DNA from 4 places in the Streptomyces sp. NPDC001270 genome. Region 2 is predicted to be linked to each of the others. Evidence: riboswitches for the same ligand, from Rfam matches in the RefSeq annotation. Region 2 holds a riboswitch; each other region holds the start of a gene.
What was found. A riboswitch is a leader RNA that binds a small molecule or an ion and turns the genes downstream of it on or off. The one in region 2 is predicted to bind cyclic di-AMP.

Region 1: linked by a shared signal. The riboswitch ahead of ACFY2B_RS00700 (transglycosylase SLT domain-containing protein) and the one ahead of ACFY2B_RS22895 (transglycosylase family protein) in region 2 are both predicted to bind cyclic di-AMP.
Region 3: linked by a shared signal. The riboswitch ahead of ACFY2B_RS15035 (peptidoglycan DD-metalloendopeptidase family protein) and the one ahead of ACFY2B_RS22895 (transglycosylase family protein) in region 2 are both predicted to bind cyclic di-AMP.
Region 4: linked by a shared signal. The riboswitch ahead of ACFY2B_RS01750 (NlpC/P60 family protein) and the one ahead of ACFY2B_RS22895 (transglycosylase family protein) in region 2 are both predicted to bind cyclic di-AMP.

The regions. Positions count from the first base shown of each region.
Region 1 is NZ_JBIAXM010000001.1:148,453-153,906, forward strand. It holds gene ACFY2B_RS00690 (NAD(P)-binding domain-containing protein) at 61-1,257, shown strand; gene ACFY2B_RS00695 (HAD family hydrolase) at 1,456-2,262, shown strand; gene ACFY2B_RS00700 (transglycosylase SLT domain-containing protein) at 2,297-2,803, opposite strand; cyclic di-AMP (ydaO/yuaA leader) riboswitch at 2,806-2,987, opposite strand; gene ACFY2B_RS00705 (hypothetical protein) at 3,302-3,475, opposite strand; gene ACFY2B_RS00710 (CocE/NonD family hydrolase) at 4,184-4,858, opposite strand; gene ACFY2B_RS00715 (polyprenyl synthetase family protein) at 5,249-5,454, shown strand, end outside.
Region 2 is NZ_JBIAXM010000013.1:153,161-158,614, reverse strand. It holds gene ACFY2B_RS22910 (DUF501 domain-containing protein) at 1-422, opposite strand, end outside; gene ACFY2B_RS22905 (septum formation initiator family protein) at 452-928, opposite strand; gene eno (phosphopyruvate hydratase) at 1,140-2,426, opposite strand; gene ACFY2B_RS22895 (transglycosylase family protein) at 2,989-3,693, opposite strand; cyclic di-AMP (ydaO/yuaA leader) riboswitch at 3,698-3,865, opposite strand; gene ACFY2B_RS22890 (transglycosylase family protein) at 4,048-5,142, opposite strand; gene ACFY2B_RS22885 (cytochrome P450) at 5,337-5,454, opposite strand, start outside.
Region 3 is NZ_JBIAXM010000007.1:326,847-332,300, forward strand. It holds gene ACFY2B_RS15025 (MBL fold metallo-hydrolase) at 1-319, opposite strand, end outside; gene ACFY2B_RS15030 (SGNH/GDSL hydrolase family protein) at 532-1,317, opposite strand; gene ACFY2B_RS15035 (peptidoglycan DD-metalloendopeptidase family protein) at 1,501-2,403, opposite strand; cyclic di-AMP (ydaO/yuaA leader) riboswitch at 2,408-2,567, opposite strand; gene ACFY2B_RS15040 (GH36 C-terminal domain-containing protein) at 2,847-2,996, opposite strand; partial or broken gene ACFY2B_RS15045 (glycoside hydrolase family 36 N-terminal domain-containing protein) at 2,999-3,697, opposite strand; gene ACFY2B_RS15050 (tyrosine-protein phosphatase) at 3,870-4,667, shown strand; gene ACFY2B_RS15055 (DUF6126 family protein) at 4,707-4,829, opposite strand; gene ACFY2B_RS15060 (helix-turn-helix domain-containing protein) at 4,826-5,425, opposite strand.
Region 4 is NZ_JBIAXM010000001.1:364,358-369,811, reverse strand. It holds gene pcrA (DNA helicase PcrA) at 1-1,717, opposite strand, end outside; cyclic di-AMP (ydaO/yuaA leader) riboswitch at 2,160-2,333, shown strand; gene ACFY2B_RS01750 (NlpC/P60 family protein) at 2,342-3,490, shown strand; gene ACFY2B_RS01745 (DUF2231 domain-containing protein) at 3,694-4,203, shown strand; gene ACFY2B_RS01740 (tellurite resistance/C4-dicarboxylate transporter family protein) at 4,393-5,397, shown strand.

The DNA of each region.
Region 1 (5,454 bases), on a different contig from region 2:
TGAAGTACATGAAGTAAGCGAAATACACGAAGTAGGCACCACGTCCTGGGGAGGGACTTCGTGATCCGACCGGTAGCAGTCATCGGTGCCGGGCCCTTCGGCCTGTCCACCGCCGCCCACCTCAAGGCGGGCGGCATCCCCGTGCGCGTCTTCGGCGACCCCATGGTGAGCTGGCGCGACCACATGCCCGCCGGGATGCTCCTCAAGTCGACCCCGGCGGCCTCCACCATCGACGCGCCGCGGCGCGGCCACACCCTGGCCGACTACTGCGCCGTGGCGGGCATAGCGCGGCTGGTCGGCGACGAGGACATCGTCCCCGTCGAGACGTTCGTCTCCTACGGCGAGTGGTTCCAGCGGGAGCTGGTGCCCGGCCTGGAGCGGGTCCGGGTCGTCTCGGTGGACCGCCGCCCGGACGGCGGCTTCGAGGTCGAGCTGGACTCGGGCGAGTCGTTCACGGCGCGCGCGGTGGTGGTGGCCACCGGGCTGTCGGGCCTGTCCCATCTGCCCCCGGAGCTGGCCGCCGCTGCGGCGGACGGGCCCGCCCCGACCGGCCCGGTGTCCCACAGCTGCCAGCACCGCGACCTCACCCGGTTCGCCGGCCAGGAGCTGATCGTCGTGGGCGCCGGCCAGTCCGCGCTGGAGACGGCGGCGCTGGCGGCCGAGGCGGGCGCGCGGGTACGGGTGGTCGCGCGGCGCCGCGTCGGCTTCGGCGCCCCGCCGTGGCGTCAGCCGCGGCTGCGCCCCGGGTCACCGTTCGGCCGTGCCTGGTCGCTGTGGGCCCTCAGCCACTACCCGCAGCCCTACCGCTACCTCCCTGCCCGCACCCGGCACTATCTGGTCCGCCGGGTGCTCGGCCCGCTCGGCGCCTGGTGGCTGCGGGACCGCTTCGAGGGCAAGGTACGGGTCGAGGAGATCGACCGTGTCCTGGGTGCGGAAGCCCTCGACGGGGCCCCGGTCCTCACGGTCCGTACCCGTGCCGGTGCCACCGGCCGGCTGATGGCCGACCACGTCATCGCGGCGACCGGCTACCGCGTCGACATAGCCGCGATGGGCTTCCTGGCCCATGGGCTTCGCACCCGGCTCATCGTCAGCCGCGGCACTCCGAAGCTCGGCCCGGGATACGTCTCCTCGGTCCCCGGCCTCTACTTCACCGGCCTGCCCGCCGCGGCCTCCTACGGACCGGTGATGCGCTTCGTGTGCGGCACCGAGTTCGCCTCCCCGCGCCTGACCAGACACCTGGTGGCGGCCCACGGCTGAGACCGGCGCGGCCTCCGCGTCACGGCCGGCACCGGGGGAAGGGGCGCCGAACGTACGGGAGACGGGCGCGAGGGCGCGAAGAAGGGGAGTGGGAAGAGAAGAAGGGGAGTGGGAAGAAGAGACGGACGCTACGGCGCGGCGAGGAGGGGTGGGAAGCGGACGTGAGTCGGAGCGGCGCGCTGTCCGTATTCTCTGATCATGGCCGCTCCTCCCGCATTCTCACTCGTCGCCACCGACCTCGACGGGACGCTCCTGCGTGGTGACGACACCCTCTCCGACCGGTCCCTCGCCGTGCTCGCGCGCGTGGCGCGGGCCGGTGCCCGGCACTTGGTGGTCACCGGGCGCCCCGCGCCACGGGTACGGCCGCTGCTCGACAGACTCGGCGGCGAGGGGCTCGCGGTGTGCGGACAGGGCGCGCAGGTGTACGACGCCGGCGCGGACCGCCTGCTGTGGTCGGTCACCCTGGACCGGGAGTTGGCCGAGACCGCGCTCGGCAAGATCGAGGCCGAGGTGGGGCAGGTGTACGCGGCCGTCGACCAGGACGGGGTGGACGGGCTCACGCTCATCGAACCCGGGTATCTGATGCCGCATCCGACGCTGCCCGCCGTACGCGTCGAGCGGCGCGATGATCTGTGGTGCGCGCCCATCAGCAAGGTTCTGCTGCGGCATCCGGCGCTGTCCGACGACGAGTTGGCGGCGACGGCGCGCTCGGTCGTGGGTTCCCTGGCGAACGTCACGATGTCGGGGCCGGGGACCGTGGAGTTGCAGCCGTGCGGCATCACCAAGGCCACCGGTCTGGCGCTGGCCGCCGAGCACCTGCGGCTGGGCGCCGACCGGGCCGTCGCCTTCGGCGACATGCCGAACGACATCCCGATGTTCCGGTGGGCCGCCTATGGGGTGGCGATGGGGGGAGCACACCCCGAACTCAAGGCGGTGGCCGACGAGATCACGACGTCGAACGAGGACGACGGCGTGGCCGTCGTCCTCGAACGACTGTTTCCGTGAACGCCGCGAACGGTTCTTCAGCGCGGCGGGTCCGTCAGTAGGCGCTGTTGACGTTGTCGATCGAGCCGTAGCGGTGGGCGGCGTAGTTGCAGGCGGCCGTTATGTTGGCGACGGGGTCGTAGATGTCGTTGGACGTGCCCGCGACGTGGTAGGCCCGGAACGTCGGGTCGATCACCTGGAGCAGGCCCTTGGACGGGATGCCCTTGGCCGCGTTGGAGTCCCAGAGGTTGATGGCCCGGGGGTTGCCCGAGGACTCGCGGATGATGTTGCGGTAGATGCCGTTGTAGGTGCCCGGGATCTTGTTGCGCGCCATGACGGCGAGCGACTCGCGGATCCAGCCGTCGAGGTTGTTCTTGTATCCAGCCGTCGTCAGGGCCGTCGTGGTCCCGCTGACGGCCGTCGTGGTCGCGGTGGTGGCCGCGTGGGCGCCGGCGGCGCCGATGAGAGGCAGGGCGAGTACGGCGGCGCCCGTGCCGGCCACCGCGAGGGTGCGAGCGAGGCGGTTGACGCGGTGACGGCGGTACTGAGCGGCAGCAGACATGGTGTTCCTCTCCGGCGCCTGCGAGGTGAGCTGTCGGGTTCGGGCGGGGGAGACGCCCGGCCGGCCGCCACATGGCGACTCGGCTTCACCCCTAGCCGTTCCGGTCGGCTGTGCCGTCCGGTCCGGCGACCTACCTGGGTCCCCCGCTCCTGCCGTGCGAATTTGTGTTCGTCGATGGGTCATGACGGGTGGCGGCAGGATTCGGCGTCCACCCGACTGGCCCGGAAGCTATGCGACCGCACATGCCGGAAACAAGTACCGGATTCATAGCTCATGCCGATTGACTGCGGGATGGTGGGTATGACCGGTAGATCCTTTGCGACTGCCAACGGTCAACTGGGCGACTGCGTACGGCGGGTTGAAAGTGTGGTCCGGGTGTCGACACGCCGCCTCGTGTGACCCAAATCACCCGTCTCGGGCTCGAAGTGCATTAAGCACCAAGAGGAATTGAGGTGCCAATGACGGCAAAACGGTCACTTCACCCCATGGTCCCCGGAATTACCTTTTCTGCGCCCAGTGGAAGGCTGCCTCGGCGCCTGTCGTGCGGATCGCCTTGCCGACGGGGTAGAAGTGGCTTGCGTCACAGGTGAACTCCGGGTGGGCCTGGACCGCGGTGTCCGCGTGGATCCGGTCGGTACGGGCGAAATGGCAGGTCCGAGCGGGCGCGGGCACGGGTCGACGTGCGGCGCGCCCGGTGATCGTGTGCGCCTCCGGCGCGGCCCCGGTCTACGTCGAAGGTCCGAATAGCCCGGAATATCCGTACCGTTCGAGTGTGCGTGTGTGACGGTGTGGCACGGAGTGACTTCCTTGTGCCTTTCCTCCGCTTCTTCTCTGTCTTACTTGGTCTTACTTGCGCCTTTCTTCCGGCTGTTCCGGCGCCGCGAAGCCGATCGGTGCGGTTCAAGGGCCGGGTCTTTACCGGCAGTTCGAGCGGGCTGCCCGCCGGGCCCGTACCGGCAGCCCGCCGCCGACTCCGGGCGCGGCCGGGCCTACGGCCGGCAGGCGGTGGAGACGGCGACGCGGATACGGCGGCCTGCCGGGAGGCAGGGCGGGAGGCCGTGCCCGGTGCCACCAGGCCGCCGTCGTCGCCGACCGGACGGGAGGGGGCGGTGTCCGCGCCGGTGTGCAGCGGTGAGCGCGCCAGGGCCGGGGCACCTGGAGTCCGTACGCGAGGTACATCACCCGGGGACGACCAGGCGGGCTCGCCGACCCGGCGGCCTTGGAGGAAGTGCGGTCTCCTTGAGGAAGTGGACGGCCGGTCCGGGTGGCGGGCCGTGGCCGGGGTACTGGTGCGACCAGGGGCCGATCAGCCCGCGCGCGGACACGGTCGTGGGGCAGGGGCTCGACCAGACGGAGGGGAGTGTCGTGGTACGGGACGTGTCAGCAGCCCACCGCCGGCACCGCTGCTTTGATGGCACCGCGTGCCGCGGCCCCGTCGGTAGGGCCGTACGTTTCGCTGCCGCTGCCGCTGCCGCTGCCGCTGCCGCTGCCGTCTCCGGGCGCGCCGTGGGTCCTGGGCCTGCTGCCCCGGGGCCCGTCGACGACTTGGCATGTCGACCACGTGGCCTGCCAGGACGCACCGGCGTACCGCGGGTCAGGGGGCAGGGCGGCGGTGGCGAGCGCCGAGGCGGACCGGGCGTACGGAACGGTGGCGAGGGCGGAACCTCCGGGGCCGTGCCCTTCGTTGTCGTAGTGGTCGTCGGCACAGCAGAGCGCGACGACCGCCTTGAGCGGCTCTGGCGCGAGGGCCGCGGTCCGGAGGGAGGCGGTGCCGCCCCGGGAGATGCCGAACATGCCCATGTCGCCGTCGCACCACGCTTGCGCGGCCGGCCATCCGACGACCTCCACCCCGTCCCCGTCCCCCGTCTCCCCCGGCTTCTTCGTCTCCTCCGTCTCAGCTGTCTGCGCCGCCGGGCCAGCTCCCGCCGGCACCCCCTCGCTGTCGCCGTACCCGCGCGCGTCGACCCGGACGGACGTATGGCCGTGTCCCGCGTACCAGGAGTGCCGCTGGGAGTCGCGTGGCGCGGTCCGTCGGTGAGCCGGTCCAGGGCGCATTCGCCGAGGTGGGCCGGTATGGATGCGGCCGTCGGTGGGTGCCGCACGCGCGTATGGGTGGGCGCCACGCGCGCGTACAGGAGTGTCCCGTCGGCCAGGGGGATCCGGAGGTCTGTGTGAGCGGTTTCGTGGGGGAACGACGTGCGGATGTGCCTGGGCCAGGTTCCGAGGCATTAGCGGGTCAAAAGATGTCATATCCCGCCAACTCCATAAATATCGGGTTGTATCAACTGATCGGCAACATACCGGCCGTGATCCGGTACCGCCCGGCCTGGGCCGTGGGCGCTATCGGTGATCGAAACCTGACCGGATACGCTGACTTGAGTGATGGCGCCGACCTATCGACACACCGTGTAACGCCAGCAGACACCAGCAGACAGGAGACCCCTCGTGACCGTCGTCGGGCCGTTCGGGCTGAGCGTGCGGGACCAGGCTCTGGAAGCCGATGTCCAGGCCGGATTGGCGGCTGTCGAGGAAGGCTTGCTCGAAGCCACCAAGAGCGAGGTCCCGTTCATCACAGGGGCCGCACAGCACCTGGTGCGGGCGGGCGGCAAACGTTTCCGCCCCCTGCTCGTGATGCTCGCGGCACAGTTCGG
Region 2 (5,454 bases):
AGTGCGTGGGCGACCAGGACGTGCAGGCACTTCACCCGGTCCGGCATGCCGCCCGCGCTCGGGAAACCGGTCAGCTCCTCGATCTCGTCCCGGCGCCGGAGGTAGTCCTCGTGCGCGGCACGGTAGGCGGCGGCCAGGTCGGGGTCGGCGGCCAGGCGGTCCGTCATCTCCTTCATGACGCCGTTCGCCTCCAGTGTGCCGATCGCCGAGGAGGCGCGCGGGCACGTCAGGTAGTACAGCGTCGGGAAGGGGGTGCCGTCCGGCAGTCGCGGGGCCGTCTCCACGACGTCCGGCTGTCCGCACGGGCAGCGGTGGGCGATCGCGCGCAGCCCGCGCGGCGGTCGCCCGAGCTGCTGCTTGAATGCCTCGACGTCCGCGGCGGTCGGTTCGGTGCGCGGAGTGGGCGGCGGAGGCGTGTCCATGACTGTGTTCGGGGTGTCTCTCTGTCGGTTCACTGGTCGGAGGCGTCGGACTTGTCGACGCCGTCCCAGACGTTCGCGTACCACGGGCGGTGGGCCGCGCCGAGGTCGGCGCGGGCCTGCTTGGCCGCGTTCGGGTCGATCATGATGTAGCCGGTCTCGCCGGGCAGCACGTAGTGCAGCCGCTCCCGGATCTGCTGCTCCGCGTACGCGTCGTCCTGCCAGCGTGCCTTGAGGTCGCGCAGCCGCTCGACCCGTTCCTGGGCCTGCTGGCGCTGCCGTTCCAGGTCGGCGATCTGGCCCCGCTGGGAGACGTACTGCCGTATCGGGTAGGCGAGTGCCACCACCATCGTGCACAGGACCAGGGCGAGCAGCGCGGCCCGTCCGGTGAGCCGGGAGCGGCGGTCCTGCCGCCGGGACTGGGAACGGTACACCCGGGCCGCCGTCTGCTCCCCGAGCAGCCGCAGCCGGGTCGTGGTGGAGAACCGGTCCCGGTCCTTCGCGGCCATCTCCGCCTCCCCTTCCCTGCCTGCTTCCCCGCACGCTTCGCGCATGCCTTGCACACGCTTCCGGCGTGCCGCCGGCATGCTGCCGGATCGCTTCCGCTGTGCTTCCGCGTGCGTGCTCCGTGCGCGTCATACGCGCGTACGTCCCCGGACACGGTACGGGACCGGGTACGGGGACGTACGTACGACTGGCTGAGCCTCGGCCTTCGGCGGATCAGCCCTTGAAGCGCGGGAAGGCGCTGCGGCCGGCGTAGACCGCGGCGTCGTCGAGGATCTCCTCGATGCGCAGCAGCTGGTTGTACTTGGCGACGCGCTCGGAGCGGGCCGGGGCGCCGGTCTTGATCTGGCCGCAGTTGGTGGCGACGGCCAGGTCGGCGATGGTGACGTCCTCGGTCTCACCCGAGCGGTGCGACATCATGCACTTGAAGCCGTTGCGCTGGGCCAGCTCGACGGCGTCCAGGGTCTCGGTCAGCGAGCCGATCTGGTTGACCTTGACCAGCAGGGCGTTGGCGGTGCCCTCCTCGATGCCGCGGGCCAGCCGCTCCGGGTTGGTGACGAACAGGTCGTCGCCGACCAGCTGCACCTTGTCGCCGAGCTTGTCCGTGATGACCTTCCAGCCCGCCCAGTCGTCCTCGAACAGCGGGTCCTCGATCGAGACGAGCGGGTAGGCGGCGACCAGTTCCTCGTAGTACTCCGTCATCTCGGCGGCGGAGCGCTCCTTGCCCTCGAAGACGTACTTGCCCTCCTTGTAGAACTCGGAGGCGGCGACGTCGAGGGCGAGGGCGATCTGCTCCCCGGGGACGTACCCGGCCTGCTTGATCGCTTCGAGGATCAGGTCGAGGGCGTCGCGGTTGGAGCCCAGGTTCGGGGCGAAGCCGCCCTCGTCGCCGAGGCCGGTGGACAGGCCCTTGGTCTTCAGGACGGACTTCAGGGTGTGGTAGACCTCGGCGCCCCAGCGCAGGGCCTCGGAGAAGGACTCCGCGCCGATCGGGGCGATCATGAACTCCTGGATGTCCACGTTGGAGTCGGCGTGCGAGCCGCCGTTCAGGATGTTCATCATCGGCACCGGCAGCAGGTGCGCGTTCGGGCCGCCCAGGTAGCGGAAGAGGGGGAGGTCGCTGGCCTCGGAGGCCGCGTGGGCGACGGCGAGGGAGACGCCGAGGATGGCGTTGGCGCCGAGCGAGCCCTTGTTGTCGGTGGCGTCCAGGTCGAACATGGCCTGGTCGATCAGGCGCTGCTCGGTGGCGTCGTAGCCGACCAGCTCCGGGCCGATCTGCTCGATGACGGCGAGGACGGCCTTCTCGACGCCCTTGCCCAGGTAGCGGTTGGGGTCACCGTCGCGCAGCTCGATGGCCTCGAAGGCGCCGGTGGAGGCGCCGGACGGGACGGCGGCACGACCCGTGCTGCCGTCGTCGAGGCCGACCTCGACCTCGACCGTGGGATTGCCTCGGGAGTCCAGGATTTCCCGGGCTACGACGACGTCGATGGACGGCACGAGCATCTCCTTCATGGAATGTGACGCTGGAAGTGCGGGGCTGTGCGCCTTGCGACTAGAGCCTAACCGGCCCGGGGGCCTCGGCCGGTAGCCGACCGCCCCGTGGACAGGGTGACGACAGTTGACGGTACACATTGTTTCTGAACGGAACAAAGGGGGGAACGGAAACTGCCGGCGCCGGCTCGGGGTGCGCGAGGTAAAGGGCGGCGCGGACGTGCGGGAATGCCCGGGAAACACAGAAAGCGGGCGGACGCGGGCCAAAGGGCGAGCGGCAGGAAGGGCGAGCAGCGCTGGAAGGGCGAGCGGCGCGGAAAGGACGAGCGGCACGGAAAGGAACGCAACAGAAAGGAACAGACAGAAAGAACCCGCCCCGGCGCGCACGGGGGAAAGCGCGCCGGGGCGGGGAGCCCGTGGGGACGGGGGCTGCCCCCGGGCGTCCTCCACGATGGAGGCCGCCGCTGTGCGGGGGCTGTGACCGGGCTGCCGATCGGCTGTCGCCTCGGGAGCGCCCGCCGGGGTCGAACCAGGAGCGGTCCGGCGGGGGCCCTTCAGGAGCGGACCACCGGGGTCACTTCAGGTGCAGCTGCTGGCCCGGGTAGATGAGGTCGGCGTTCTCGACGATGTCCTTGTTCAGCTCGAACAGCTTCTGCCAGCCGCCCGCGACGTGGTGCTTCTCGGCGATCGAGCTGAGGGTGTCGCCCTTGACGACCTTGTACTCGCCGTCGCCCTTCTTGACCTTCTTGCCGGTCGGGGTGGTGACGGTCCTGCTCGCGGCCGGGCGGTCGGCGGTGCGCGAGGCGGCCTGCTGCTCGGTGGCACGGCCGGTGGTGGAGCCGGTCGAACCGGAACCGCTGGAACCGGAACCGGAACCCGAACCGCTGGAGTCGCCGCCGGAGTAGGGGGTGCTGGACAGCCCCGTGCCGCAGACCGGCCAGGCGCCCTTGCCCTGGCTCGCGAGGACCTTCTCGGCGATCTCGATCTGCTGCGACTTGGTGGCCTTGTCGGCGGTGGCCGCGTACTGCGTGCCGCCGTAGGCGGCCCAGGTGGACGCGGAGAACTGGAGGCCGCCGTAGTAGTTGTTGCCGGTGTTGATGGACCAGTTGCCGCCGGACTCGCACTGGGCGACGGCGTCCCACTGGGAGGCGGTGGCGGCGGAGGCGTCGCCGACGGCCATCAGCGGGGCGGCGACGGCGGCACCGGTGACACCGGCGAGCGCGACGACGCGGGTGGCCTTGGACGGGCGACGGTGCTTGCCCTTGCTGGAGAACAGCATGGATCGATCCCCTCACCGACGCCTGCGAGGTGAGCTGTCGGGTTCGGGCCGGTTGAGTTGCCCGGCCGCACCTCCGTGTGGAGGCGCGGCTTCACCCCTAGCCGCTTCGGTCAACCGACCGCAGCGGCACCTACCTTGGGTCCCCCGCTCCTGCCTACGGCGCTCGACGCGACGACTGTTCCCGTACGGCCGCTGGCAGGATTAGGCGTTGCGGCAGCCGGGGCCCGCGGTGGCGAGCGGTCATGACCGTAGACACGCGCTTCGGGGAATTTCAAAGACGATCAAGGCTTCTGAGACTCATCCCACACTTTCGCCAAACCGGACATTAAGCCCGAAGCAGGGCGCCAACTCCCGCTATCCGACGCGCCCTTCGGTCCCGGCCTTCAGGGTCTGACCGGGGGTGATGTGGTCCGGGTCGGAGCCGACGACCTTCTTGTTGGCGGCGTAGAGCGCATGCCATCCGCCGTCCACGCCAAGCGAGTCGGCGATGGAGCCGAGGCTGTCGCCGGCACGGACGGTGTAGACGTGCTTGCCGGACGGGGCAGCCCCTCGGCCACCCGCCCCGGTTGTCCCGCTTTCATCCGCACTGCCGCCCCGATGACGGCCGCCGCCACCCAGGGAGCCGGTGTCGACCAGGCTCCAGGAGCCGCCGGTCCGCCAGGAGTTGTCCGCACCGGCGGGGTCGGGGGACTCCGTGGACGAATCACCGATTCCCGGCGAAGCACTGGAGTCAGGTGATGCCGACTTGTCGGGCTTGCCGGACTTCGCAGACCCGTCCGTCGCGCCGTGGCCCGCACCCGTGCCCGTGCCCGGACTCGCGCTCGACGACGGAGAGCCGGACGGCGAACCGCTCGGGAGGGAGTCAGAAGTGGAATCCGAGGACGGATCCGAGGAAGTGCCGGACGACGGGGGCGAGTCGGACAAGCCCTGCGAGCCAGGCAATCCGGATGAATCAGATGAACCAGACCCGGACGCCGAGCCCTTCGAACCCGACCCGTCCGAATCCTCCGCGGAATCCTTCTTGCCGGACGAGGAGCCGTCCGTGACACCGGTGTCCACCCCGATGTGGCCGGACTTGGCGGTGAGCCCGGAGAGCAGGGCGCAGGTGGCCCAGGGGGTCGTCCCCTGGTCGGCGAGGATCTTCTCGGCGACCGCGATCTGCTGCTGGCGGCTGGCCTGGTCCGGGGTGACCGCGTACTTGTCGCCGCCGTACTTGTCCCAGTCCTGCTGCGAGATCTGCAATCCGCCGTAGTACGAGGTGCCCGTGCTGGCGCTCCATGCGCCGCCGCTCTCGCACTCGGCCACCCGGTCCCAGGTGGTGCCGTCGGCGGCACTCGCGGCGGTGGCGGCGAGGAGCGGGATGGCAATCGCGGAGCCGGTCACTCCGGCCGCGACGACGAGGGCCGGAGCCTGGCGGGGGCGACGGTGACGACCGTTCCCGGTGAGCATGCGGAAGCCTTTCGCGCGACGGCACTGACCGGTGCGGCCGATCGTGCCGGACTACCGCACCGAGGGGTGAACGTATAGGCATACGATCCCTAGTCACAAGTTAATGCCGCACAGATCACGTGAAGATCACAGCCGTGAAAGGCTGTCATTTTCCCTTTCCGGCAAGGGTCTACGGCATTTCACACTCCGGTCGATCACCGGACAGGAGTGAACTCCACCGGCAAAGTGCGCAATCCACGCATGATGAGCCCGCCGCGCCACCGCAGATCGGTCGGATCCACCGCAAGTCGCAGGTCGGGGAGGCGGGTGAGG
Region 3 (5,454 bases), on a different contig from region 2:
CGCTGGAGTGGCCCATCCAGGTCAGCCGGAGCCCGGTGGCGGGCGGCCGGGCCAGGTCGGCGAGGGTGGTGGCGTGCACCGGGACGGTGCCGCGCGGGGCCCGCCGGGGCCGCTGTTCCCGGTCGAAGTAGAGCTTCGTCAGCTCCAGCATCGACCCGGAGGGCCGGATCCGGGCGGGGCCCCCGGGGTTCTGGAAGACGCCGTCGGCGAAGTGGGGCGAGCTGCGGATGCGCGCCAGGCGGTCACCGCCCGGGTCAGCGCCGAAGGCCGCGGGCTGCAACACGCGGAGCCCGGAGCTCGGGGAACGCAAACCGGACACGGTACCTCCTGGTGGAGTGGGTGAGGCCATCCATTATGGGTGGCCCCTGCGACAGTCCGGCGCCATCGGGGTGACCCGCGGCCGGGCGCGGGAAGGCCGGGCGGGGCACTCTTCCGGGGGAACCGGGCCAGGCCCCCCGGACCGCCGTGAGCGGGGTCACGCCGAGCGGGCGTCCCGGGGCGGGAACGGTCCGCCGGACCCGCCCCGAGGGTTCAGGCCACCGACGCGATCCGCGTCCTGATGTCGTCGGGGGACACCGCGCCCTTGGCCGTCACATGGTCCCCCGAGGACTCGCCGCGCAGCCGCCGGCCGATCCACGGCACCAGGTGCTGCCGGGCCCAGTGCACGTCGTCGCGGCGCACCTCCAAGGTGCCGCGGGGCGGGAGCGGCGGCCAGGGCTGTTCCGGGTCGGCCGGGACGTCGAGGCCGAGGACCTGTCCGGCCCGCAGCGCGACGCGCGTGTGCCCCTCGGGTGAGAGGTGGAGCCGGTCGTCGTCCCAGGCCCTGCGGTCCTGCACGGCCTTCAGGGACCACAGGTCGAGCACCGGGCAGCCGTACCGGTCGGCGACGGCCCGGACGTGCCCGTTGTAGGTGGCGATCTTGCCGCGCAGATGCTTCAGCACGGGTACGCCACGGGTGTCGAAGCCGGTCGTCACCAGGACCGTGCCGGCCGCTTCCGCGAGCCGGGCCACGGCCCGTTCGAACCGCTCGGCCACCTCGTCCGGGTCGGTGCCGGGGCGCAGGATGTCGTTGCCTCCCGCGCAGAACGAGACGAGGTCCGGCGCCAGTTCGACCGCCCGCGGGACCTGCTCCGCCACCATCTGGTCGAGCAGCCTCCCGCGCACCGCGAGATTCGTGTACCGGAAGCCGCCTTCGGGCCGACGGTCCGCGAGCAGTACCGCGAACCGGTCGGCCCATCCGACGAACGCCCCGTCAGGGCCGGGGTCGCCGACGCCCTCGGTGAAGCTGTCCCCCACCGCCACGTACGACCCGATCACCGCTGTGTTGTCACTCTTCGAATCGTCTGCCACGTCGGGCCATGATTCACCTTCCGATGTGACCTACGCGATCGTAGGAAGGGGTTGACGAACGGTGAGATAAGACACTCGCCAAGACTTTCCCAACGCGGGAATAGGCCGGGGAACAGGCGCGTTGACGCGTCATCCGCGCTGCCGCGGCCGTCAGACGACGACGCCGTGCGAGCGGAGGTAGGCCAGCGGGTCCACGTCCGAGCCGTACTCCGGCGTGGTACGGATCTCGAAGTGCAGGTGCGGGCCGGTCACGTTGCCGGTCGCGCCGGACAGGCCGAGCCGCAGGCCCTCGGTCACGGTCTGCCCGACCGAGACGGACAGCTGGGACAGGTGGGCGTACTGCGCGTAGTAGCCGTCGGCCAGCCTGACGACCACCTGATTGCCGTAGGCGCCGCCCCAGCCCGCGGTGACGACCGTGCCCGCGGCCACGGCCCTGACCGAGGTGCCGGTCGGCGCGACGAAGTCCACGCCGGTGTGGTAGCCGCTGGACCACATGCCGCCGGCCACGTGGTAGCCGGTGCCGATCCTGGCGCCGAGGACGGGGAGGCCGTAGCCGGTGGAGGTGCCGGTGCCGGCGGTGCGGGCCGTCCGGCCGGCCGAGGCGCCGGCCGCCGACACGTACGAGGACCGGGACAGCCGGGACGGCTGCGCGGAGTGGGTGTCCGGCTCGGCCCGCCCGCCGAGGGTGAGCTTCAGACCGGGGTGGATCAGCGACGGGTCGCCGCCGATGGCCGGGCGGTTGTCCTGGTAGATCCGCTGCCAGCCGCCGCTGACGTGCTGCTCGTCGGCGATCTTGGCGAGCCGGTCACCCGGCCGCACCACGTAGGTACGGGCGGCGGAGTCCTCGGCGGCGCGTCGCTGCTCGGCGGTGCCGGCGGCGGACCTGACGGTCTGCTCGGCGACGGACCGGGGAGCCTCCCCGGGGGGCGCGGCGTGCGCCGCGGTGGTTCCGATGAGCGGCAGGGCCAGTGCGGCTCCGCTCGTTCCGGCGACGGCGACGGAACGGGTGCGGCGCTGGGGCCTCGGACGTCGGTGCTTTCCCTTCGCGGGCATGGCGCATTCCTCTCCGGCGCCTGCGAGGTGAGCTGTCGGGTTCGGGCTGGAGCTGCCCGGCCGCGCACGGGGCGCGGCTTCACCCCTTGCCGTCCCGGAGACCGGGTCCGGCGGTCGTGCCTGGTGGGTCCCCCGCTCCTGCCGTGCACGGGTGGGTGGTGTGTCCGGTGTCCGGGCGGCGGCAGGATTCGGCGGTCCGTCCGGATCGGTGGCGAACGTAAGCGAGCGGGACACAAACGGACAAGGACCCGTTTCATCCCGTACGGGTTTCACTCGATCCATTACGGGAATTCCCGGTCACCGTCCGTGCATGTCGGCGGGGTACCCCCGGCCAATTCGCCCGCACGGACCATGCATTACGTGAGCAGGGCAGGCGACCCACCGTCACGGTATGACCCTCCTCACCCCCCTGGTTGCATAAGCGAGTAATTCCGGCAGAAGGGTCAGACGCGGCGCAGCCGGATGACCATGGCGTCCAGGTCTCCACGGAGCGCGGTGTGCAGCCCGTGGTGCAACAGCACGGCACCACGGTGCACTTCACCCGTTTCGCGGCATTCGTACGCCGCCGACGGATCGAGTCCGCGCAGCCGCAACGCGGAAGTCGGGCGACGGCGATCCGCCAGGAACCCGACCAGCCGAGCGCGCAGCCGTACACCTCGCCGCGCTCCTCGGTGGCGTCGGTGTCGAGCGCCACCCAGGGCAGGTACTGGTGTCCGGTGTGACCGCGCCGGCTGCCGATGACCTTCTCACCGTAGGTGAGCGGACCGCTGGTCAGCCGGGACTCTGCGGCCCAGCGGCCGTGCAACTGGGACAGCCGCCAGCCCTCCCGGTCGGGCAGGGTCCAGGCGGCCGGGTCCGCGCGGAGCAGTTCCACCCGCGTCTCGCCCTCGTTCACGAGGCTCACCCACCGCTCGACGACGTCGCCGCCCATCCGGTAGTGGAGGGTGATGACCAACCCGGCGTCCCGGAAACGCAGCCTCAGTTCCCCGTCCTCGGCCGCGTGGCCCTCGAAGACCCATTCGGTGCCGCGGCGCTCCTCGGTACGGACCGACAGCGCGGGCCGCACGAAGCGCGGGCCGCCTTCGACCGGATACTCCTCGTGCCCGTCGAGCGGCGACTCGAAGCCCCGGTAGGCGGGCAGCGGACGGGCGGCCAGGGCCTCGGCGTCGGCGAGCGCGACGGCGGGACCCCAGTGCAGGTGCAGCAGTTCGTCCGCCTCCGTGAGGTGCAGCGCATAACTGCTGCCCGGGCCGCTCAGCAACCACGTACGGCCGTCCTCGGCGATGTCCACCATCGAAACCTCGCAGGCGCCCACAGATCCACTCACGCCTCAACATCATCAAGGGCCGCGGGCCCCGGTGGCAACGCCTGTGGACAACCCATTGCCCGGGAAAAGCTTGTCGTATGGTCGACAGCGTGCCCGTCGACGAGAAGCGCCGACGGGCTCCGACCGGGAGGAGCCCCCCGTGACGCAGCAGGTCCCGTCGACCGAACCCGAGCTGGCCGGTGTGCGCAACTTCCGTGACGTGGGCGGGCTCCCGGCAAAGGACGGACGGCGGGTGCGGTACGGAGTGCTGTTCCGCAGCGGCCACCTGGCACACGCCACCGAGTCCGACGCCGCGTTCCTGTCCTCCCTGGGCCTGCACACCGTCTTCGACTTCCGCAACGCGGCCGACCAGCGGCTGGAAGGGCCGGACGTCGAGCTGCCCGGCGTGCGCAACGTCAACCTGCCCCTGACCGACCCGGCGGACGGCGCCGAGTTCTGGACGATGGTCCGGGACGGCGACCTCGACCAGCTGCGCACGATCCTCGGTGACGGCAGGGCCGCGCAGCGGATGCTCGTCTCCTACCGCGCGATCATCGAGCAGCGCACCGCCGAGCACTCCCGGGTGCTGCACGCGCTGGCCGAGGACAGCGTGCCGGTCCTCATGCACTGCGCTGCCGGCAAGGACCGCGCGGGCCTGTCCATAGCCGTGACGCTGCTCGCCCTGGGCGTGGAGCGCGAGGCGATCCTGGCCGACTACCTGAAGTCGAACGCCACGCACCGCCGCTACCGGGTGCGGCGCAGCGGCAGCGCCGAGTCGGCCTACACCCCCGAGGTCATGGAGTTGCTCAGCCCGCTGTTCGACGCCCGCGCCGAGTACCTCACGGCCGCCTTCGAGACCGTCGAGCGGACCTGGGGCGGCGTCGACGCCTACCTGGAACAGGGGCTGGGCCTGGCACCGCGGACCCGGGAGCGGCTGCGCGAGCGCCTGCTCGACTGACGGGGAGCGCCGGCCTGCACTAGCCGGCCGACAGCCGGCTCACCCCTTGGCGCCCACCTCGAACAGCAGAAAGATGAAGCCGGCCAGGAGGTGTCCGGCGACGAGGTAGATGATCAGCCGGATCCACAGGGCACGCGGGAACTTCTCCTCCATGTTGGTCATCGCAACTCTCCAGTGATCGGGCCCAGGCACAGTGCGGCCGTGGGACTCTGCAGCAGGGTGTGGACGAACAGCAGTTCCGCCCCGTCGTGGTCCTCGGCGGCGAGGCGGTGCGGGGTCAGCGAGTCGAAGTGCGCGCTGTCGCCGGGCGCGAGGAGATACGTGGTGTCCCCGAGGCGCAGCCCGAGCCGCCCCTGGAGGACGTACAGCCACTCCTCGCCGGGGTGCACGCGCACGATGTCGCCCTGCGAGCCGTACGGCACCCGGACGCGCAGGGCCTGCATCCCGCGGCCCGGGGCGCCGGCCTGCCAGTACGTCCAGCCGCCCGCGTGGGTCGGCTCCATGTCGGCGGCGCGCACGACGGCGTCCCGGTCGGCCACGGTCTCACCGAGCAGTTCCGAGACCGTCGTACCGTAGATGCGGGCGAGTGCCAGGAGCAGCGGCAGCGACGGCTGGCGCTGCCCGGTCTCCAGCCGGGAGAGATGGGCGGGCGACAACCCGGCGGAACGCGCCGCCGACTCCAGCGTGAGGCCGGTCCGGCGGCGCAACGAGCGGAGCTGCGGCGCTACGGTGGCCAGCTCGGCTTCGGAGGAGTTCATGCCTCCATTGAGCCGCAGGTTTGCCTCAT
Region 4 (5,454 bases), on a different contig from region 2:
CCGCCTCCAGGACGGTCGCCGGGCCCGCTCCGGACTCGGCGATCGTCCGCAGCTCCTCCATCAGCACGTTGAACCGCTTGATGGCGTTGGTCGACCGCGCGGCCATGCCGTACGCCTCGTCCACGCGGCGCAGCGCCTGCGAGAAGCTGATCTTCTCGCGCTGGGCGAGCGCGTCGACCATCGCCTCGGCGCGGTCGCCGATGCCGCGCTTGGGCACGTTCAGGATGCGGCGCAGCGGGACCGAGTCCTCCGGGTTGGCCAGCACCCGCAGGTAGGCGAGGACGTCCCGGACCTCCTTGCGTTCGTAGAAGCGGACGCCGCCGACGACCTTGTAGGGCAGGCCGACGCGGATGAAGACCTCTTCGAAGACACGGGACTGGGCGTTGGTGCGGTAGAAGACGGCGACGTCGCCGGACTTGGCCTCACCCGCGTCGGTCAGCCGGTCTATCTCGTCGGCGACGAACTGCGCCTCGTCGTGCTCGGTGTCCGCGACATACCCGGTGATGGTGGTGCCCGCGCCCGCGTTGGTCCACAGGTTCTTGGGGCGGCGGGACTCGTTGCGCTCGATGACGGCGTTGGCGGCGGACAGGATCGTCTGCGTGGAGCGGTAGTTCTGCTCCAGGAGGATCGTCGTCGCGTCCGGGTAGTCCTCCTCGAACTGGAGGATGTTGCGGATGGTCGCGCCGCGGAAGGCGTAGATCGACTGGTCGGCGTCGCCCACCACGCACAGTTCGGCGGGCGGCAGGTCGTGCTCCTGCGCGGGCACGTCCGCCGGGCGCTCGGCGGTCCCGACGAGTTCGCGCACGAGTGCGTACTGGGCGTGGTTGGTGTCCTGGTACTCGTCCACGAGGACGTGGCGGAAGCGGCGCCGGTAGTGCTCGGCGACGTCCGGGAACGCGCGCAGCAGGTTGACGGTCGTCATGATCAGGTCGTCGAAGTCGAGGGCGTTCGCCTCGCGCAGCCGCGACTGGTAGAGGGCGTACGCCTGGGCGAGGGTCTTCTCGAAGCTTCCCCCGGAGTCCGACTGGGACGCGCCCCCGGCCGCCTCGGCGGCGTAGTCCTCCTCGTCGATCAGCTCGTTCTTCAGGTTGCTGATCTTGGCGCTGAACGCCTTCGGCGGGAAACGCTTGGGGTCGAGGTCCAGGTCGCGGCAGACCAGGGCCATCAGGCGCTTGGAGTCGGCGGCGTCGTAGATCGAGAAGGACGAGGTGAAGCCGAGGCGCTTGCTCTCGCGGCGCAGGATGCGCACGCACGCGCTGTGGAAGGTCATCACCCACATCGCGTTCGCGCGCGGGCCGACGAGGTGTTCCACGCGCTCCTTCATCTCGCCCGCGGCCTTGTTGGTGAAGGTGATCGCGAGGATCTGCCCGGGATGCACCTTGCGCTCCGCGAGCAGGTGGGCGATGCGGTGCGTGAGCACGCGGGTCTTGCCGGAGCCGGCGCCGGCCACGATGAGCAGCGGGGAGCCGGAGTGCACGACGGCCGCGCGCTGGTTGTCGTTCAGCCCGTGCAGGAGCGCGGCCGGGTCGATGACCGGCCGGGGGGCACCGTCCCCGTAGTAGGAGTCCGGGTCCGGGGGCACGTCGAACTTCCCGCCGAACAGATCGTCCGGAACCGGCTCCGGAGCGTGCTCGTCCTCGGGCGGTGGGGGCTCCCCCTCCTGCCCGCGGGGGGCCTGGAGGTCCGCCAGGAAGCTGTCGTCAAAAAGGCTGCTCATCGCTCTCCGAGTCTAGGGCGCACCACTGACAACCCGCTGCCGCCCCGAGAACATGACCGGTGCCGCTCGCAGAACTTCGCCGGTGCCGCCCCGCCGCCCCAGCGAAGTCCCAGGCCGATCCCAGGCCGATCCCAGGTCGATTCGAGGCCGGCCGCAGACCGCCGCAGACCGGCCGCAGGTCGACCACGATCCCAGGTCGCTCACGGGTCGGTCCCAGGTCGCCGCCGAAGCGTGACCCATTCCGTCCGGCCGGGATCCACCCGGTCACATCCACGCCCGATCCGCTCACCGTACGGAATCACCCGATGACCCTGGAGGAAACTCACCACCAGGTCACGAAAATGTATCGGGCATATCACCCACCAACCTTCACAGGGGCCACACGAGTTGGCTAGCGTGCCGGGCGGGCCGTACGACCCCCACCGGCGAACCTCGCCGGGCCGTGCGGCCTCCGCCGAGTCCGGCGTGTCCCCGTGGCACGCGGGAGCCGGGGACCCACACCGACTTTGGGGTGAATCGGCCCAATCCCTCACAAGGGAAACGGCCGTAGGGCAAACCTTCCGAACCACCCGCCCGAACCCGACAGCTAACTCGGCAGGCGGAACACGGAAGGAGTCGCCTCTCTTGGCGTCGCACCGCAAGCCGCGCTCCGCGGGTACGCGCGTAGCAGGCATACGCACCCCCGCCCTGGCCACCGTCGCCCTCACCTCCGTAGCCCTGCTCTCCCAGACGGCCGTCGCCGCCCCCACCGACGGCAAGCCGAGCGTGGAGGAGGTGCAGAAGAAGGTCGACGACCTGTACCGGCAGGCCGAATCGGCAACCGACCACTACAACGCGGCCAAGGAGCAGACCGGCCAACAGCGCAAGCGCGTCGACACCCTCCTGGACGACGTCGCCCGCGGCACCGACCGGCTCAACAAGGCCCGTGACGAGCTCGGCTCGTTCGCCGCCGCGCAGTACCGGACCGGAGCCTCCGTTCCCGACAGCGCCTCCCTCCTGCTCGCCGACAACCCGCAGGACTACTTCGACCAGAGCCAGCTGATGAACCGGCTGACCGCCCGCCAGAAGACCGTGGTCGACGACTACGTCACCGAGCAGTCGGCGACGATGAAGAAGCGGCGGGAGGCCACGCAGAGCCTCGAAACGCTCACCAAGTCGCAGGACGAACTCCAGACCGCCAAGGCCACCGTCCAGAAGAAGCTCTCCACCGCGCGCGAGCTGCTGACCAAGCTGACGGCGGAGGAGAAGAAGCGGCTCGCCGAGATCGAGAAGCGCCGGCAGGAGGAGGCCGCGCGGAAGGCGGCGGAGCTGGCCAAGGAGCAGCAGGCCGCTCAGCAGAAGAAGGACGCGTCGTCCGCCACGGACACATCGTCCTCGCCGTCTTCCTCCTCTTCGTCCTCTTCTTCCTCGTCGGCCACCAAGGCCCAGAAGGCGATCGACTTCGCCCGCGCGCAGATCGGCAAGCCCTATGTCTGGGGTGCCACCGGTCCGGGCTCCTACGACTGCTCGGGGCTCACCCAGGCCGCCTGGAAGGCCGCCGGCGTCAGCCTGCCGCGCACCACCTACAGCCAGGTCGACGCCGGAACCACGGTCTCCCTCGCCGATGCCCAACCCGGTGACCTGGTCTTCTTCTACGACGACGTCAGCCACGTAGGCATCTACATCGGCAACGGGATGATGATCCACGCCCCGAAGCCTGGCGCCTACGTCCGCGAGGAGTCGATCTACTACGGCGGTGATTCGATCATCCACAGCGTGGTGCGACCCGCCTGACGCGGCGCGGGCCCGCGTCGAACCGACCCGCGCGGGCCGCGTCGGCCGAACCGTGCGGGCCCGCCTCTTTCCGCTCCCGCGCGGGCCCGCATCGCGCTGCTCCCGCGCGGGGCGCGGGGGCTGCCGCCGGGGGCGTCATTGAGAAGAAGCTGAGAGTTTCATGTGCCACGCTGACGCCCCCTATCCCGCTCAGGAGCGCCTCGATGACCCTGATCAACGGCCTGCCCGCCCATGTCCTGCTGGTCCACGTAGTCGTCGTACTGGTACCTCTCGCGGCGCTGGCGCTGGTGGCGGCGGCACTGTGGCCGCGCGCCGCCCGGCGACTGGGGCCGCTGCTGCCGGTCCTGGCACTCCTCGCCCTGGTCAGCGTGCCGTTGACGACGCAGGCGGGCGAGTGGCTGGAACGGCACGTGGAGAGCGACGCTCTGGTGCGTCGGCACACCGAGCTGGGTGACGGGCTGCTGCCGTGGGCCGCCGGGCTGTTCGTGCTCGCCGCGGTCGTGTGGTGGGCGGGGCGGTCCGCGCCGGCCGGGGAGCCGGGCGAGGCCCGCGGCATACGCTGGTCCGCCCTGCCCGTACGGATCGTCGTGGGGGTGCTCTCGGTGGCCGTCGCGGTGGGAGCGGTGGTGGACGTCTACCGGATCGGCGACTCCGGAGCGAAGGCCGCCTGGCACGACTCCTACTCCAAGACGGCGACGGGATCGAAGGACTAGCTGGTCCTGGTCGAGGGCCACGCCTGGAGATGCGCCCTCACGCGCGCGTGCCGCCACGTACGTGACGAGTGTCCGTACCTGAGCGCCACGCGCGCGTGAGGGCGTTCTTGTCCCGCACCCGCGCGTTTTTGCGGCGCGCGCACGCGTGCCATGCCGCCGACCCGCCCGGCGCTCCCTAGCATCGGGCGCATGCCCGGCCCCTCTCCCCTCCGCGCCTGGTGGGCGCAGCGACCGCCGGCGGCCGGTGCCGCCGTGATGGCGACCGGCATCGTCTCGGTGGCCCTGCGGCTGACCGGCTACGAGGTCCTGTCACTGATCGCGCTCGCGCTGGGCTGTGTCGCCTGGCTGGCGCTCGCCGCCGACTTCGTCGCGGGTCTGCTGCACGACCGGGAGCGGTGGCTGGCCGAGGCGAAGACGCCCGGCGCGCTCACCGCGGTGGCCGCGACGACGGTGCTCGGCACCCGTTTCGCCCTGCTCGGCTGGTCCACCCTCGCGGAGGCGCTGCTCGCGCTGGCGGCCGTGCTCTGGCCGGTGCTGCTGTTCCTCGTCGTACGGAACAGGAAGCGGCGCATGCCCGGAGCGGTGTTCCTGATCTGCGTGGCCACCCAGGGGCTCGCCGTGCTCGGCGCCACCCTGGCCGCCACGGAGGCGACGGCGTGGCTCGCGCACACCGCGCTGGTGCTGTTCTGGCTCGGTCTGCTGCTCTATCTGGTCGCGCTGGCCCGGTTCGACCCCGGGCAGGTGCTGAAGGGGGCCGGGGACCACTGGGTCGCGGCCGGTGGGCTCGCCATCTCGGCGCTGGCCGGAGCGAAACTGCTGTCCGCCGACAGCCCGGCCCTGTACCTGTGGAACAAGGACGACCGGGGCGTCCTGCACACCGTGACCATCGGGCTGCTCGTCCTCGACCTGGCCTGCTACGCCGTACTGCTGATCGCCGAGGTGCTCAGGCCCCGCCTCCGCTACGACGTGCGTCGCTGGTCCACGGTGTTCCCCTTGGGGATGACCGCGGCGGCCTCGCTGGCCGTGTCGGCCGCCGCCGGGATCTCGTGGCTGCGGGACCTCGGGCAGGTGCTGCTGTGGGTCGCGGTCGCGGCCTGGCTCGCCGTCGGCGCGGGCGCGGTCGTGGCGGCCCGCGCGGGGATCAGGGCCGCGGGCCGGGCGGAACGTCCCCGGGCGCACCATCGCCGGGCCTGACGTCCCCAGGAGTTCCTGGGACACCCTGGACGCGTCGTAAACATCCAAGAACGTTCA